Regions from separate parts of the Desulfosporosinus sp. SYSU MS00001 genome, predicted to be linked through region 1. Evidence: predicted binding sites of a transcription regulator. Region 1 holds the regulator's gene; each other region holds the start of a gene.
The links. The regulator Rex, encoded in region 1, represses fermentation and respiration genes when NADH is low (regulators of the CRP and FNR family bind a similar motif). The targets are predictions, from matches to a motif close to ATTGTTAANNNNTTAACAAT.
Positions count from the first base shown of each region.

Region 1 (3,185 bases):
CTTGATCTTTTCTCCCATTGTTGGTATGATTTTAGGCTTTATCATTATGAAAATCTTAAGTATGGCCTTTGGTAAATTATCACCGTCACGTGTCAATCATGGATTCAAGAAAATGCAGGTTCTTTCTGCAGGCTTGTTGGCCTTTAATCATGGCTCCAATGATGCCCAAAAATCCATGGGGATTATTACTATGACTCTCATCGCCACTGGAATTCAGGCTCAGACAGTTCTGGCACCTCCTCTTTGGGTTAAACTGGCATGTGCTCTGGCCATGTCTCTGGGGACGGCTGCCGGGGGCTGGAAAATCATTCATACCATGGGCGGGAAAATTTTTAAACTGGAACCCATTAACGGCTTTGCTGCCGATCTGAGCTCTTCAATTGTCATCTGGACGGCGACTGTATTTCCAAGTCTTCACCTTCCGGTTTCGACGACCCATGTTGTCTCCGGTTCTATTATGGGAGTCGGCAGTGCCAAAAGGGTTTCGGCTGTGCGTTGGGGCGTTGCCCAACAAATGCTGATTGCTTGGATTGTGACAATTCCCACAACTTCGCTGATAGCTGCCCTATACTATCTTATCGTTTCTAGAATTATGTAGGAGTGAAATCGAAGTAATAACTCCCACTTGGAGAAGTGAGGGTCTAAGATGGGGATAACGAAGCTAAAGAGGGGTACCGTAAACTGTTAAGAGTTTGCGGCAGCCCCTTTTTGAATTTTGGAGTCTATTTTTCGGTTTTGCTACATATCTTCCGGTAGAAGGGTTGTCCGGACCCTACGGGAGGAGTAGAAGGATGAATTATTTTCAGCGGCTGCGTATTCTCACGTTGGTGCTCTTGGCGATGATGGCTCTGGGGTTACTGACCTGGGGAATCGGAAAGGCCTATTTAGAACTTGTAGAACATTCGGCAAAGGTAAGCATTCCCCAAACCACATCTGACAGTCAAATAAAAAATCAAGCCGACACGTTGGTGCTGCCCAAAGCAACCTTTTGGACCTGCCAAATTGGTGTTTTTCAGAGTGAAGAAAATGCTCAGTCCTGCCTTAAGCAGCTTCAGGAGTTAGCAAATGCGGGTGGCATTATCAGCAGGAACCCTTGGATTGTCGCTATCGGTTTTGGCCATACGGCAAAGGAATTAAGCGGTGTTAAAGAAGCTCTTGCTACCAGGGGTATTCCCGCTGTGATTAAACAAGTTGAACTTCCGGAGCGGACGTTTCGTGTTTTAGGAAATGGCTCTCGTCTGACGATAGAACTCCTGACCAACGTCAATGCTCTCTTGCAGGAAGGAATCTGCTCTCAACGCTTAGCTCAGGAACTCGAACTATGGAATAGTCTGGCTGGAGAGCATTCCCCTACCCAATTAGTTCAGCTTCATAATCTCTATAATTTGCTTCGGTCGAAGAATGATCCGCAAGATCAGCAGCTTTTAGGATTGGCTCTATATTTTGCCGCCACGAGGATTATAAATGCGTTTTCTGGGAAATAATAACTATAAGATATAAGCTAAAAAATGCTAAAGGGAGAGTATTAAGGGCGATGACTAATAGTCAGAAGATTATAAAATGGAACTATTTGCGTTTTTTATTAATAGTGATATAATTAACATAACTATCTTATAATTATCTAAGTATTAACCGATTAAGTTTATTTGATTTAAATATCAGATGAGAAATGAGGGAACTTATTGAAAACGCTTAAAATCCCAGAGGCTACCATTATTCGACTTTCAGTTTACTCACGACATCTGACAGACGTCGATAGAAAAGGAATAATTACCACCTCATCAGGGGATATCGCGGAAGGAGTCGGCGTCAGCCCCGCACAAGTCCGGAAAGACCTTGCCTACTTCGGAGAGTTTGGAACAAGGGGTGTAGGATATAACGTCAAAGATCTTCGTCAGCATATTTTAAGGATTCTTGGGTTAAGTGTTGATTGGAGCGTTGCTTTGGTCGGTGCCGGGCACTTAGGTTTGGCGTTAAGTTCATACAAAGGTTTTCGTGAGCGGGGGTTCATCATTACCAGTATTTTTGATTCGGATCCTAGCAAGATAGGAACTAAAATCGGTGACGTTGAAATCTTACCAATTCAAGAGATTGAAGAAGTTACGAGGCAAAATCAAACCCAGATCGGTATTATAGCCGTACCTTCGTCTGTCGCTCAGGAAATTGCGGATAAACTTATTAAGGCCGGTGTGCAGGCAATATTAAATTTTGCACCTGTCGTCTTGAATGTTCCGCCTGAGATTGAACTGAGGAATGTGGATCTTGCTGTTAACCTTGAAGTACTTACCTTTAACGTTGGAGCTCAAAGATTCTAGAGTCATGCATAAGGAACTATGCTGCTAAGAAATAACGATGAGAAATTAACTATCGGGATTAACTCAAGGGAAATTTCCTATAGTTAATTCACTATAGGAACTTGACTATAATGAATTAACTAATGGAATAGCCTCATATGAAAATAGTTGCTAACTAATGAGTTCGGTCAAATGCCTTTAAATAGGCATAGACCGTTCTCATTGTTGTTTCTTCAAAGAAAATGAGTTCCTTGTTAATTGGTTTTAGATTCTGCTTTTTAAGCGCCGGTGAATTGACCTTAGAAAATCGATTTATGCAAATTAAAAAAATAATTAACTTAACTATTTAAATAAATATGCTTGTCCTTTAATAAAATAATTATACAAAATTAGGCGCAAGGATTATGAAATTTCTGCTATTGTTTCGTAATTGATTATTGTAATGGAAAATGCACTGTTGTACATCAAGGGGTTTGTGTCATATAATAGAATGCAAGAAGTGTGTTAAGGGTTCCGCCGTACGGGTCTGGACCGAGCAACACAGGTTGGATAATACCCAACTACACCGTGTGGGACAAAAGCCCTGTGGAAGTTCTTAGGAACGGCTGCGGGGCTTTCAGATACCATTTGGTTTACTTTTGAATTCAGGAGGGGAAAAATGGATCAAAATGGGGTCAAAAGAAAAATTACAATCTATGATACAACCTTGAGAGATGGTGCGCAGGGAGAAGGGATTCATTTTTCGACACAAGATAAGCTGAGTTATGTCAAGCGGATCGGGGAAATGGGCAGTCTCTTTGTCGAAGCAGGATGGCCGGGAGCTAATCCCAGAGATGATAATTTCTTTCAGCTTCTCAAGGAACAAGAGGTTCCTATGACACATATTGCTGC
Region 1 covers NZ_JBNFTW010000001.1:88,736-91,920, forward strand. Annotated here, with positions in the region: gene ACPUYX_RS00395 (anion permease) at 1-598, shown strand, start outside; gene ACPUYX_RS00400 (SPOR domain-containing protein) at 792-1,484, shown strand; gene ACPUYX_RS00405 (redox-sensing transcriptional repressor Rex) at 1,683-2,315, shown strand; gene cimA (citramalate synthase) at 2,953-3,185, shown strand, end outside.

Region 2 (3,185 bases), on a different contig from region 1:
AACCTTCCCGATGGCCATCTGGAAAATCACAGCAGGCTCGTTTTGGCCTTGGAAGAGTTTATTCGCCAACAAGGTTTTAACGCCCTGATATTAAAATGCTGGCCTGAAATGGGCAATCTGAAGTTCACACCCTGCGGGGCCATGGCCCGCTTTGCTGACAAGGGATTTGTCATTGGCTGTGAAGGTGATATGGATGCCACCATTGCCATGCTCATTCAAAAATACCTGACCGGAAAAACAGTCTTTATGTCCGACTTGATCACCATTGATGAAAAAGCCAATACTGCCCTTTTCTGGCACTGCGGCCAGGCAGGAAAGTCTCTTAAAGACCCGGAGAGTGATTTCATCGTCAGCAATCACCCTCTGGCCGGACAGGGAGTTGCTTTCTACACGACACTCAAGCCCGGCAAGGTTACCATCGCCCGGATGTCTAAGATCGGCAATGAGTATAAACTCTTCCTGACAAAAGGTGAAGCCATCCCTACTCAAAGGGTTACCAAAGGAGTCATGGTCAATGTCGTTATGGAAGAGCCGGTCTTGAAAATGTTGTACAGGATTGTTGAGGAAGGTGTTCCCCATCACTATAGTATCGTTTGGGAAGATGTCGCCGAAGAGATGAGATTGTTGTGTAAGGTGTTAGGAATCGAAGTGATCGAGTAAACCATATTGTCTATTTTAGTTTCAGACCTTGTTCCAAAAGAAATGTCTACGAATAGAAATAGTCAAAAAGGGTTTCAGGGTTCCTTGATAGGAATTCTGAAACCCTTTTTGACTATTTCCGGAAGGCTAGAGGGCTTTAGCGTTTGAAGATTATTGCTATAAAAGGTAAAGCGATGGGAGTAGCTTAGGTTTTATTTTGGCGCTGATTTGGGCTTCAGGGGTGCTGAATAGTTAGTTATACTGAATGGTTTGGCTATTTTGTGGAAAGTTAACTATGGCCTGTTTGTAAGTTCTGCAATTGGTCCTTAAGAAGTCTCTGAGAAAATAAAATTGATTAAAAATAATAAACGGTTTCATAAGAAAGGGACGTATCTCATGGAAAATAGCGCTGATCTCCAGAATCACCTTACAAATAAATTATTGCAGCAAGGAGCGTTGGCTGTCGGCTATACGAAAATAAGGCAGCAAGAGCCTGTTATGGTGATTGGCTTCCCCTTCTCGGATCAATGGATTTTAAATCATCCCTTTTACATCACGAAAAGGTTTGAGGAAGAGGTATGGACAAGCTGGAAACTGTTGAGGGATATTGCCCAGGTTTTACGCAGTGAAGGATATTCTGCAGACATTAAAACCCCGCTCTCGCTATTCGGGGATTTTCGCCCTTTGGCAATCGCGGCGGGGCTGGGAAACTGGGGGAAAAACGGACTGGTCACAAACCCTAACTATGGTTCAAAACTTTTATTTGCTGCGATTTTTACAAATGCACCCTTACAAGGCAGTGTTGCAGAGAACTTGGGTTTAATTAATGAGTCCTGTGACAACTGCTCACTGTGTATTGACGCATGTCCGGCAAAAGCATTTCAGGATAACAGATTTCATAAAATACGTTGTTTCCCAAAAGCGCTTCGGGGATGCTCGGAGTGCCTTCAAGTTTGCCGGGGAAGGGTTCAATTGCATTAGGGCGAGTTAATTAAGAATAATTAAGACTTAAGAATAGAGAGCTGTGATTCGAAAGGGTAATTTATCCAATCATAAGACTCTTTCTTTTACAAGTGGCAGTGGTTCCCATACCTTGCTTCGGCGAAAGTGTTCACAGGACACTTTCGCCGAAGGAGTTCACTTTAATAAATTTCAGCGAATTCGGATCAAATTATTAATCAGAACAAAAAGTAAAGTGTGAATAATAATCAAATTAGAACTTTGGCAAAAATACTTGTTATTTTTATCACTATAAGTTAATATTTGTTTTACATAGTGGAAACGTGTTTCGGATAATAGAACTAACATTGTAACTAATTATGAATTAATATCTATTATTTATGTGCAGAAAATAACAAAGGGGTATTACAAATGAAAAAAGTTGACGAGGTTTTGGAAAAGTTTCGATACGCTAAAGAAAACCTTATTCAAATTCTGCTCGAACTACAGAGGCTTTCGGGAAAAAACTATTTACCTGAGGAATGGGTGGAGTATGTTGCGAAGGCCCTTGACATGCCTATGAACAAGGTGTACGGAGTTATGACCTTCTACGGGATGTTTAGCACCAAGCCCAGAGGAAAAAATCTCATTGAAGTTTGTAAGAGCGGTCCCTGTCATGTGTCGGGTTCTGATGGCATTGAACTGATGTTAGAAAAAGAGTTGGCAATTAAGCCGGGGCAAACAACAGAAGATGGACTCTTTACTTTAGAACGTTCCAATTGCTTTGGCGCTTGTGATATAGCCCCTGCCATAAAAATCGGCGAAAAGGTTTATGGCAATTTAACGCCGGACTCGCTCAGAGCGGTCATTAAATCTTACAGAGAGGAGGCTTAACAGCATGGAAAACACCAAGATATTAAGCTCGCGTTTTGGAAAAATTAGGCCGGACTCAGTGGAAGAATTTGTTGCTGCCGGTGGCTACGAAGGGCTAAAAAAAGCTATTACCATGAGACCTGAAGAGATTATTCAGGAGATTAAAAACGCCTATCTTTTTGGACGAGGAGGAGCGGCATATCCTACGGGAGTTAAGTGGGAACAGGCTTATGCTATTCCTCTGGAAAAAGGGCCCAAATACATGATTTGTAATGCGGACGAAGGAGAACCGGGAACATTTAAGGACCGCCATATTATGGCCGAAGATCCCTTGATGTTAATCGAAGGGATGACAATTGGGGCCTTTATTTTCGAGGCAAAGGAAGGATACATCTATTGCCGGGGGGAATATTCCGGGATTCAAGAAATATTAAGGAGCGCGATTAAGAACGCTACAGAGGCTGGATTTCTCGGAGAAAACATCCTGGGTACGGGACTGAATTTTAATATTAAAGTGGTTTCAGGAGCCGGGGCTTATGTTTGCGGAGAAAATACCGCCTTGGTGGAATCGATCGAAGGAAAAACCGGCAGACCGAGACGTAAACCGCCCTATATCAAGAATGCGGGCCTTAATATGATGCCCACTGTATTAAATAACGTCGAGACTTACGCCTGTATTCCCTGGATTGTTAAGGAAGGCGGAGAAAAATTTCTATCGTTGGGGACGGAATTCA
Region 2 covers NZ_JBNFTW010000004.1:309,392-312,576, forward strand. Annotated here, with positions in the region: gene ACPUYX_RS10120 (L-fucose/L-arabinose isomerase family protein) at 1-660, shown strand, start outside; gene ACPUYX_RS10125 (4Fe-4S ferredoxin) at 1,036-1,620, shown strand; gene ACPUYX_RS10130 (NAD(P)H-dependent oxidoreductase subunit E) at 2,011-2,472, shown strand; gene ACPUYX_RS10135 (complex I 51 kDa subunit family protein) at 2,477-3,185, shown strand, end outside.
Region 2: the regulator Rex is predicted to act here: its motif matches at 1,873-1,892, upstream of ACPUYX_RS10130 (NAD(P)H-dependent oxidoreductase subunit E).

Region 3 (3,185 bases), on a different contig from region 1:
CAAGGGATTAACTCCAGAATATTTCTTACCTACATTGCCCGTTAGCATAGCAAGGTTTGCCAAACTCATTACGTTATCCGTACCTGTGGTGTGCTCTGTTATCCCCAAGGTGTAGAAAATCATGGCCCGTTCTGTCGTAGCATAGATTTTAGCCGCCTCAATAAGCTGTTCCACGGGAACACCAGTGATCTGACTCACTAATTCCGGCGGGTAATTTCCAAGGTTCTCACGGAATTCTTCAAACCCTTCTGTACGTTTTTCGATGAACGAACGATCTTCCCAGCCATTTGCTAGAATAATGTTCATGATCCCATTAATGAGAGCAACATCCGTCCCTGGGCGGAGTCTTAGCCATAGATCCGAACTCTCTGCCAGTTCAATTTTGCGAGGATCAGCGACAATTAGCTTTGCCCCTTTGGCTAAGGCTTGTTTCATCTTTGCTCCAACGACAGGGTGAGCTTCTGTGGGGTTAGCACCAATAACAAACATAACTTTGGCATCCGGAATTTCGTCGAAAGAGTTCGTTGAAGCTCCTGACCCGAATGAAACTGCCAGTCCGGCTACTGTAGGGGCGTGACAGACTCTGGCACAGTGGTCGATATTGTTGGTCCCGATGACCGCACGCATGAACTTTTGCATGAGATAATTTTCCTCGTTCGTGCAATGAGCTGAACTTAAGGCAGCAAGGGCACTCGCTCCATAATCATATTTAATTTCTTGAAACTTTTTTGCCACTAAGTCTAAGGCCTCATCCCATTCTGCAGGAACCAATACCCCTTTTTTTCGTATCAAAGGTGACGTTAACCGATTTTGGTTGTAAATCATATCCATCCCGAACCGCCCTTTGACACATAAGGCTTTACCATTAACCGGAGCATTGGGGTTTGAGGTTACGCCAATGACTTTTCCGTCTTTCACGTTAAGATCGAAGTTGCAGCCTGTCCCACAAAATGGGCAAGTGGTTTGAACTTTCGCTACGTTCCAGGGACGTCCCTTGCCAGCCATCTTCTTTTCAGTTAACGCTCCGACCGGACAGACCGAGACACAGGAACCACAGAAGACGCAATCAGATTCGTGATAGGGAAGATTAAAAGCCGGACCGACTTGGGTATCGAAGCCACGGAAAGAGAAATCCAAAACGCTCCGTCCTTGGATCTCATCACACGCCCGAATGCATTTACCGCACAAGATACATTTATTAGGATCTCTTATAATGAAGGGGTTTTCTTTGTCCACAGGAAGATTACGGCGCTCACCTTGATAAAGCGCTCCGGTGACACCGTATTCATAAGCATATTGGGCTAAGGAGCAGTTCCCCATCCTTTGACATGTCATACAATCTAACGGATGATTCGCCACCAACAGTTCCAGAATTGTTTTGCGGGCTGCCCGAACTCTGGAATTTTGAGTTTGAACGACCATGCCTTGGGTAACCTGGGTCACACAAGATGGGGGAAGATTACGTATCCCTTCAATTTGAACGATACACAAACGACAAGCACCGGCAGAGGTGAGTTCCGGGTCATGACACAAGGTTGGAATTGAGATATCATGCATGCGACAGGCTTCAAGTACAGTCGTTCCTTTTGGGACACTGACTTCTCGTCCATCAATGGTTAAAGTAAACCACTCCAAAATGTCTCACTCCTCATTCACAACATAATCAATCATAACATAATAATTATGTAGTGTCATTCGATTTAACTTATAACACATATTATAGCCTTTCGAAACTTTATACGCTAGTCTTTCTTAAATATTTATTATGAAAATTTCAACAACGCCAGAAAACTTGTTCAACTAAAGCTGAACATCGGGGCTTCGGTGGGGGACTCTATACCCCCACCGAAGCAAGGTATGGGAACCACTCCCACTTGACGTGGGAGTCTTACGATTGGATCAAAGTTTTCCAACCGCAACTATAATTCCGCCTTTTGTTTTCTTCTCTTGTCTAACTCTATTTCCATACCTCTTACTCCGTCCGATCATGTCCTGCTTGTATAATTCAGTTTGTTGGCTTTCATTTATTGAAACTAGATCAGTAATATAATTCTCGATATGGTTCCAGTTTAAAAAGGTTCTTCATACTTATATTGTGTAATGACCTTTTCCTAATGAGTTCATGTTTCAACATTTATTAAGTACATAAAGGCTTAGAAGGAGACTTCTCAAAATGGAATCAGGCGAATTATATTTTGCAATATTTTTCACCACTTCTGGCGCAATAAGGTTTAATAGGTTTTTGCGTAACAATACCATAGCAGCAGAAATTAAGCCCGTACCCCGAAATATTAGCACAAGTTGCGCAGTAGGAGTGGAGTTTTACTATAAAGGAGATTTGAGTATGTTGTTAATCCAGGATATTAAGCAAATATATAATATTAAAGGCAATCAGTATAGTTTAAAGTACGCTAAAAGCCACTAACAGCTGGTCTGATAGTGAAGTATCTGCTGATCAGACGTCTATAAAATGATATTAAAGGATAAACATATAGTTTTGGAGTGAAGCCATGAAAGAGATATATTTAGATAATGCTGCTACTTCATACCCAAAGGCACCGGGTGTAGCTGAGACGGTTTCGCATTTTTTATCTTCCATTGGCTGCAACGTTAATAGAGGGGCTTATACAAAAGCCTATCAAACAGAAGAAGTAGTTTATGAAACAAGAGAATTGCTCTGCCGTCTGTTTCACTTTGATAAACCCGAGAATGTTGTATTTACAAAAAACGTAACAGAAAGCATGAACGTCATCATCAAAGGTCTCCTGAAACCTGGAGATCATGTCATAGTGTCTTCAATGGAACATAATGCTGTTATGCGGCCATTGAACAACTTAAGAGCACGAAATCTTGAAGTCGATATCCTGGAATGTAATAAAGAAGGGGCATTATCACTGGATCAAGTTGAATCTCTTCCAAGCTTGATTCAAGCAAATACGAAGGCAATATTTATGACCGCTGCTTCCAATGTTTGCGGTACAATGCTGCCCTTGAAGGAGATCGGTCACTTCTGCCATGAGAATAATATTTTTTTCATCGTGGACAGTGCCCAAACTGCGGGCTTTACAGAGATGGACATGAATTGGCTTGAGGTTGACGCACTAGCCTTTACCGGACATAAAGGATTGCTTGGTCCCCAAGGGATAGGTGGCTTTCTAGTAAATAAACGGATTGAGCCGTCTATT
Region 3 covers NZ_JBNFTW010000007.1:145,097-148,281, reverse strand. Annotated here, with positions in the region: gene fdhF (formate dehydrogenase subunit alpha) at 1-1,635, opposite strand, end outside; gene ACPUYX_RS14075 (DUF3343 domain-containing protein) at 2,174-2,425, shown strand; gene ACPUYX_RS14070 (aminotransferase class V-fold PLP-dependent enzyme) at 2,511-3,185, shown strand, end outside.
Region 3: the regulator Rex is predicted to act here: its motif matches at 1,763-1,782, upstream of fdhF (formate dehydrogenase subunit alpha).

Region 4 (3,185 bases), on a different contig from region 1:
GACTTTCCAAAAATGTCTTTTCTGTGCGGCGCGCAATCTTATCCATCATCTGCACAGCCTGGATCGGAAATTGCCCTGCGGCTGTTTCACCCGATAACATAATGGCATCAGTTCCGTCCCAAATAGCATTAGCAACATCACTGGCCTCTGCACGCGTTGGCCGAGGCTGCCGAATCATTGAGTCCAGCATTTGGGTAGCTACGATTACCGGTTTCCCCATGAGGTTACATTTAGAGATCATTTCTTTTTGACAAATAGGAACTTCCTCGACGGGGATTTCAACCCCTAAGTCTCCACGGGCAACCATTAATCCATCTGCAACTTCTAAGATTGAATCTAAATTCGTGATGCCCTCTTGGCTTTCTATTTTAGCAATAATATGAACTTCCGCACCCATTTCTTCGACAATTCTGCGCACATCCAAAATATCCACAGCCTTTTGGGTGAAGGATGCCGCAATGAAATCAATTCCTTGCGAAACGCCAAAGCGGATGTCATCAATATCTTTTTCGGTTACTGCCGGTAAATCGACATGGATACCGGGAACATTAACACCTTTTTGAGATTTTAGAATCCCACCGTTACGGACGATGGTCCGGATTTTTTCTTGTTCAACCGAACTCACCTCGAGATCAAGTTGACCATCATCTATTAAAACATGGGTCCCAGAATTAACACTTTGCCACAAAGTTTTATGAGTAATACCTACCCGTTCTTGATTCCCCAAGCTGAGATCCGTATCAAGTGTAAAACTCATGCCATTTTCTAGTCTAATTCCCTCACTCGGAACCATTCCCGTACGAATTTCCGGACCTTTTGTATCGAGAAGAATTCCTAAATGCTTGCCGATTTTAGCTGCTTCTTCTTTTAAAACCGCAATTCGTCGTCCATGTTCCTCATGGGTTCCATGGGAAAAATTCAATCGCGCTACATCCATCCCCGCAGCTAAAAGGGCTTGAACATTTTCTCTGGATTCACTTGCCGGGCCTATCGTGCAGACAATTTTAGTCCTTCGCATTATTTAATTCCTCCTGATTACAGACCTTTCGCAACAATCAGTTTAACCAAATCGACAACACGGTTGGAATAGCCCCATTCATTGTCATACCAAGATAACACTTTGACCATTCGATCCCCCATCATCATGGTTGATAAGCCATCGACAATCGAGCTTGCCGGGTTTCCATTGAAATCACGCGAGACGAGGGGGAGGTCTGTGTAATCAAGAATACCCTTTAACTCATTATTTGCGGCTTGACGCAAAGCTGCATTAACGTCTTCTTTCGTTGTTGGCTTGCTTAAATTAGCGACAAAATCTACTAAAGAAACATTAGGGGTTGGTACACGAACAGCAAGCCCATTCATTTTACCTTCCAATTCAGGAAGAACAAGAGTTACTGCTTTTGCTGCTCCCGTTGTTGTTGGAATCATGGATTGATAGGCTGCTCTCGATCTGCGCCAATCGGAATGTTCTAAATCTAAAATCCTCTGATCATTGGTTACTGAGTGAGTGGTTGTCATCATTCCTTGCTCGATTCCAAAAGCATTGTATAACACTTTAGCTACCGGGGCAAGACAGTTAGTGGTGCATGATGCATTAGAGATAATATGATGATTTTGAGGATCGTATTTTTCCTCATTAACACCTAAAACGATTGTTATGTCTTCATTTTTTGCTGGCGCGGAGATAACTACTTTTTTAGCCCCTGCAGTAAGATGTTGAGCCGCAGCATCTCGTTTTGTAAAACGTCCTGTTGATTCAATGACAATATCAACACCGAGCTTTGCCCATGGCAAATCTAAAGGATTTCTTTCAGCTAAAATTTCAATGCGTTTTCCATCAATAATCATAGTATTTCCATCAAGGTCCACTGAATTAGGAATAATCCCATGATTAGAGTCATACTTAAATAAATGGGCTAATAAAGCCGGACTTCCCAGGTCATTGATAGCGACTACCTCAAAAGGCAGTGATTGTTGTTTGAGGGCAGCACGAAGTGTTAATCTGCCGATCCGACCGAACCCATTAATAGCCACTCGTAAACTCATTTGTTTTTACCTCCTCTTAATGCTCCAACGTTCATTGTTAGATATACCACATTAACATATTAACAATAATTCTGTGCAAATGAACAAAATCCTGCTAGATAAAATGTTTGTTTACACATTTTTTTGTTTGTATGATTAGGGTTCCCTAAACACAATAAAAACTTGCAAACTATTGTTTGCAAGTTTTTATTTACAAGTTTCCAATCAAATAAGGAAGTGAACTCGTTCAGCTAAAGCAGAACATCGGGGCTTCAGATGGGGACTCTAACCCATCTGAAGTTAACGAAGGACCCACCCACACTTACAAGAAGCGGGGATCTTAAAAACTGGATAAAACGGCTTGTAACATTGGTAAGTTGTTAACAAGCCGTTTTATATAATTTGATTAGTTGTGGTAACCTCTGGCGTTAAAATTTCCTAACGTAATTGTGCCTAACGTTCTACAATTAAAGCAATCCCTTGACCGCCGCCGATACAAAGGGTCGCCAGACCGCGTTTTGAATTTCTGCGTTTCATTTCATGAAGTAAAGTCACTAAAATTCTTGTCCCCGAAGCTCCCACAGGATGCCCCAAGGCTATAGCTCCACCATTGACATTGGTGTTATCCATATTGAGGTTTAATTCTTTTGCTACCTCTAAAGTTTGAGATGCAAAAGCCTCGTTGGCCTCAACGAGGTCAATATCCTCTATCTTCAAGCCGCACTTTTCTAGGGCTTTCCGAGTCGCAGGAATCGGACCTGTGCCCATTATGCGCGGGTCTACCCCAGCCGAACCCCAAGATTTAATGGTTGCTATGGGTGTTAGTCCCAGTTCTAAGGCCTTCTCCTTGGACATAACAACAACTGCTGCTGCACCATCATTGATGCCTGATGCGTTTCCAGCGGTTACAGTCCCTTCCTTTTTAAAGGCGCCGCGTAATTTAGCTACAGACTCATAAGTTGCTCCGAAGCGAGGAAATTCATCCTGGGAAAATACAACCGGGTCTCCCTTACGCTGAGGAATACTTACGGGTACAATCTCTTCATTAAACTTCCCAGCTTTGATTGCCTCTTCCGCTCGGTTTTGACTCGATACAGAATAACGATCCTGTTCTTCGCGTGAAATATCAAATTGCTCAGCTATATTTTCGGCCGTAA
Region 4 covers NZ_JBNFTW010000010.1:12,217-15,401, reverse strand. Annotated here, with positions in the region: gene pyk (pyruvate kinase) at 1-1,018, opposite strand, end outside; gene gap (type I glyceraldehyde-3-phosphate dehydrogenase) at 1,036-2,049, opposite strand; gene ACPUYX_RS16340 (acetyl-CoA C-acetyltransferase) at 2,482-3,185, opposite strand, start outside.
Region 4: the regulator Rex is predicted to act here: its motif matches at 2,083-2,102, upstream of gap (type I glyceraldehyde-3-phosphate dehydrogenase).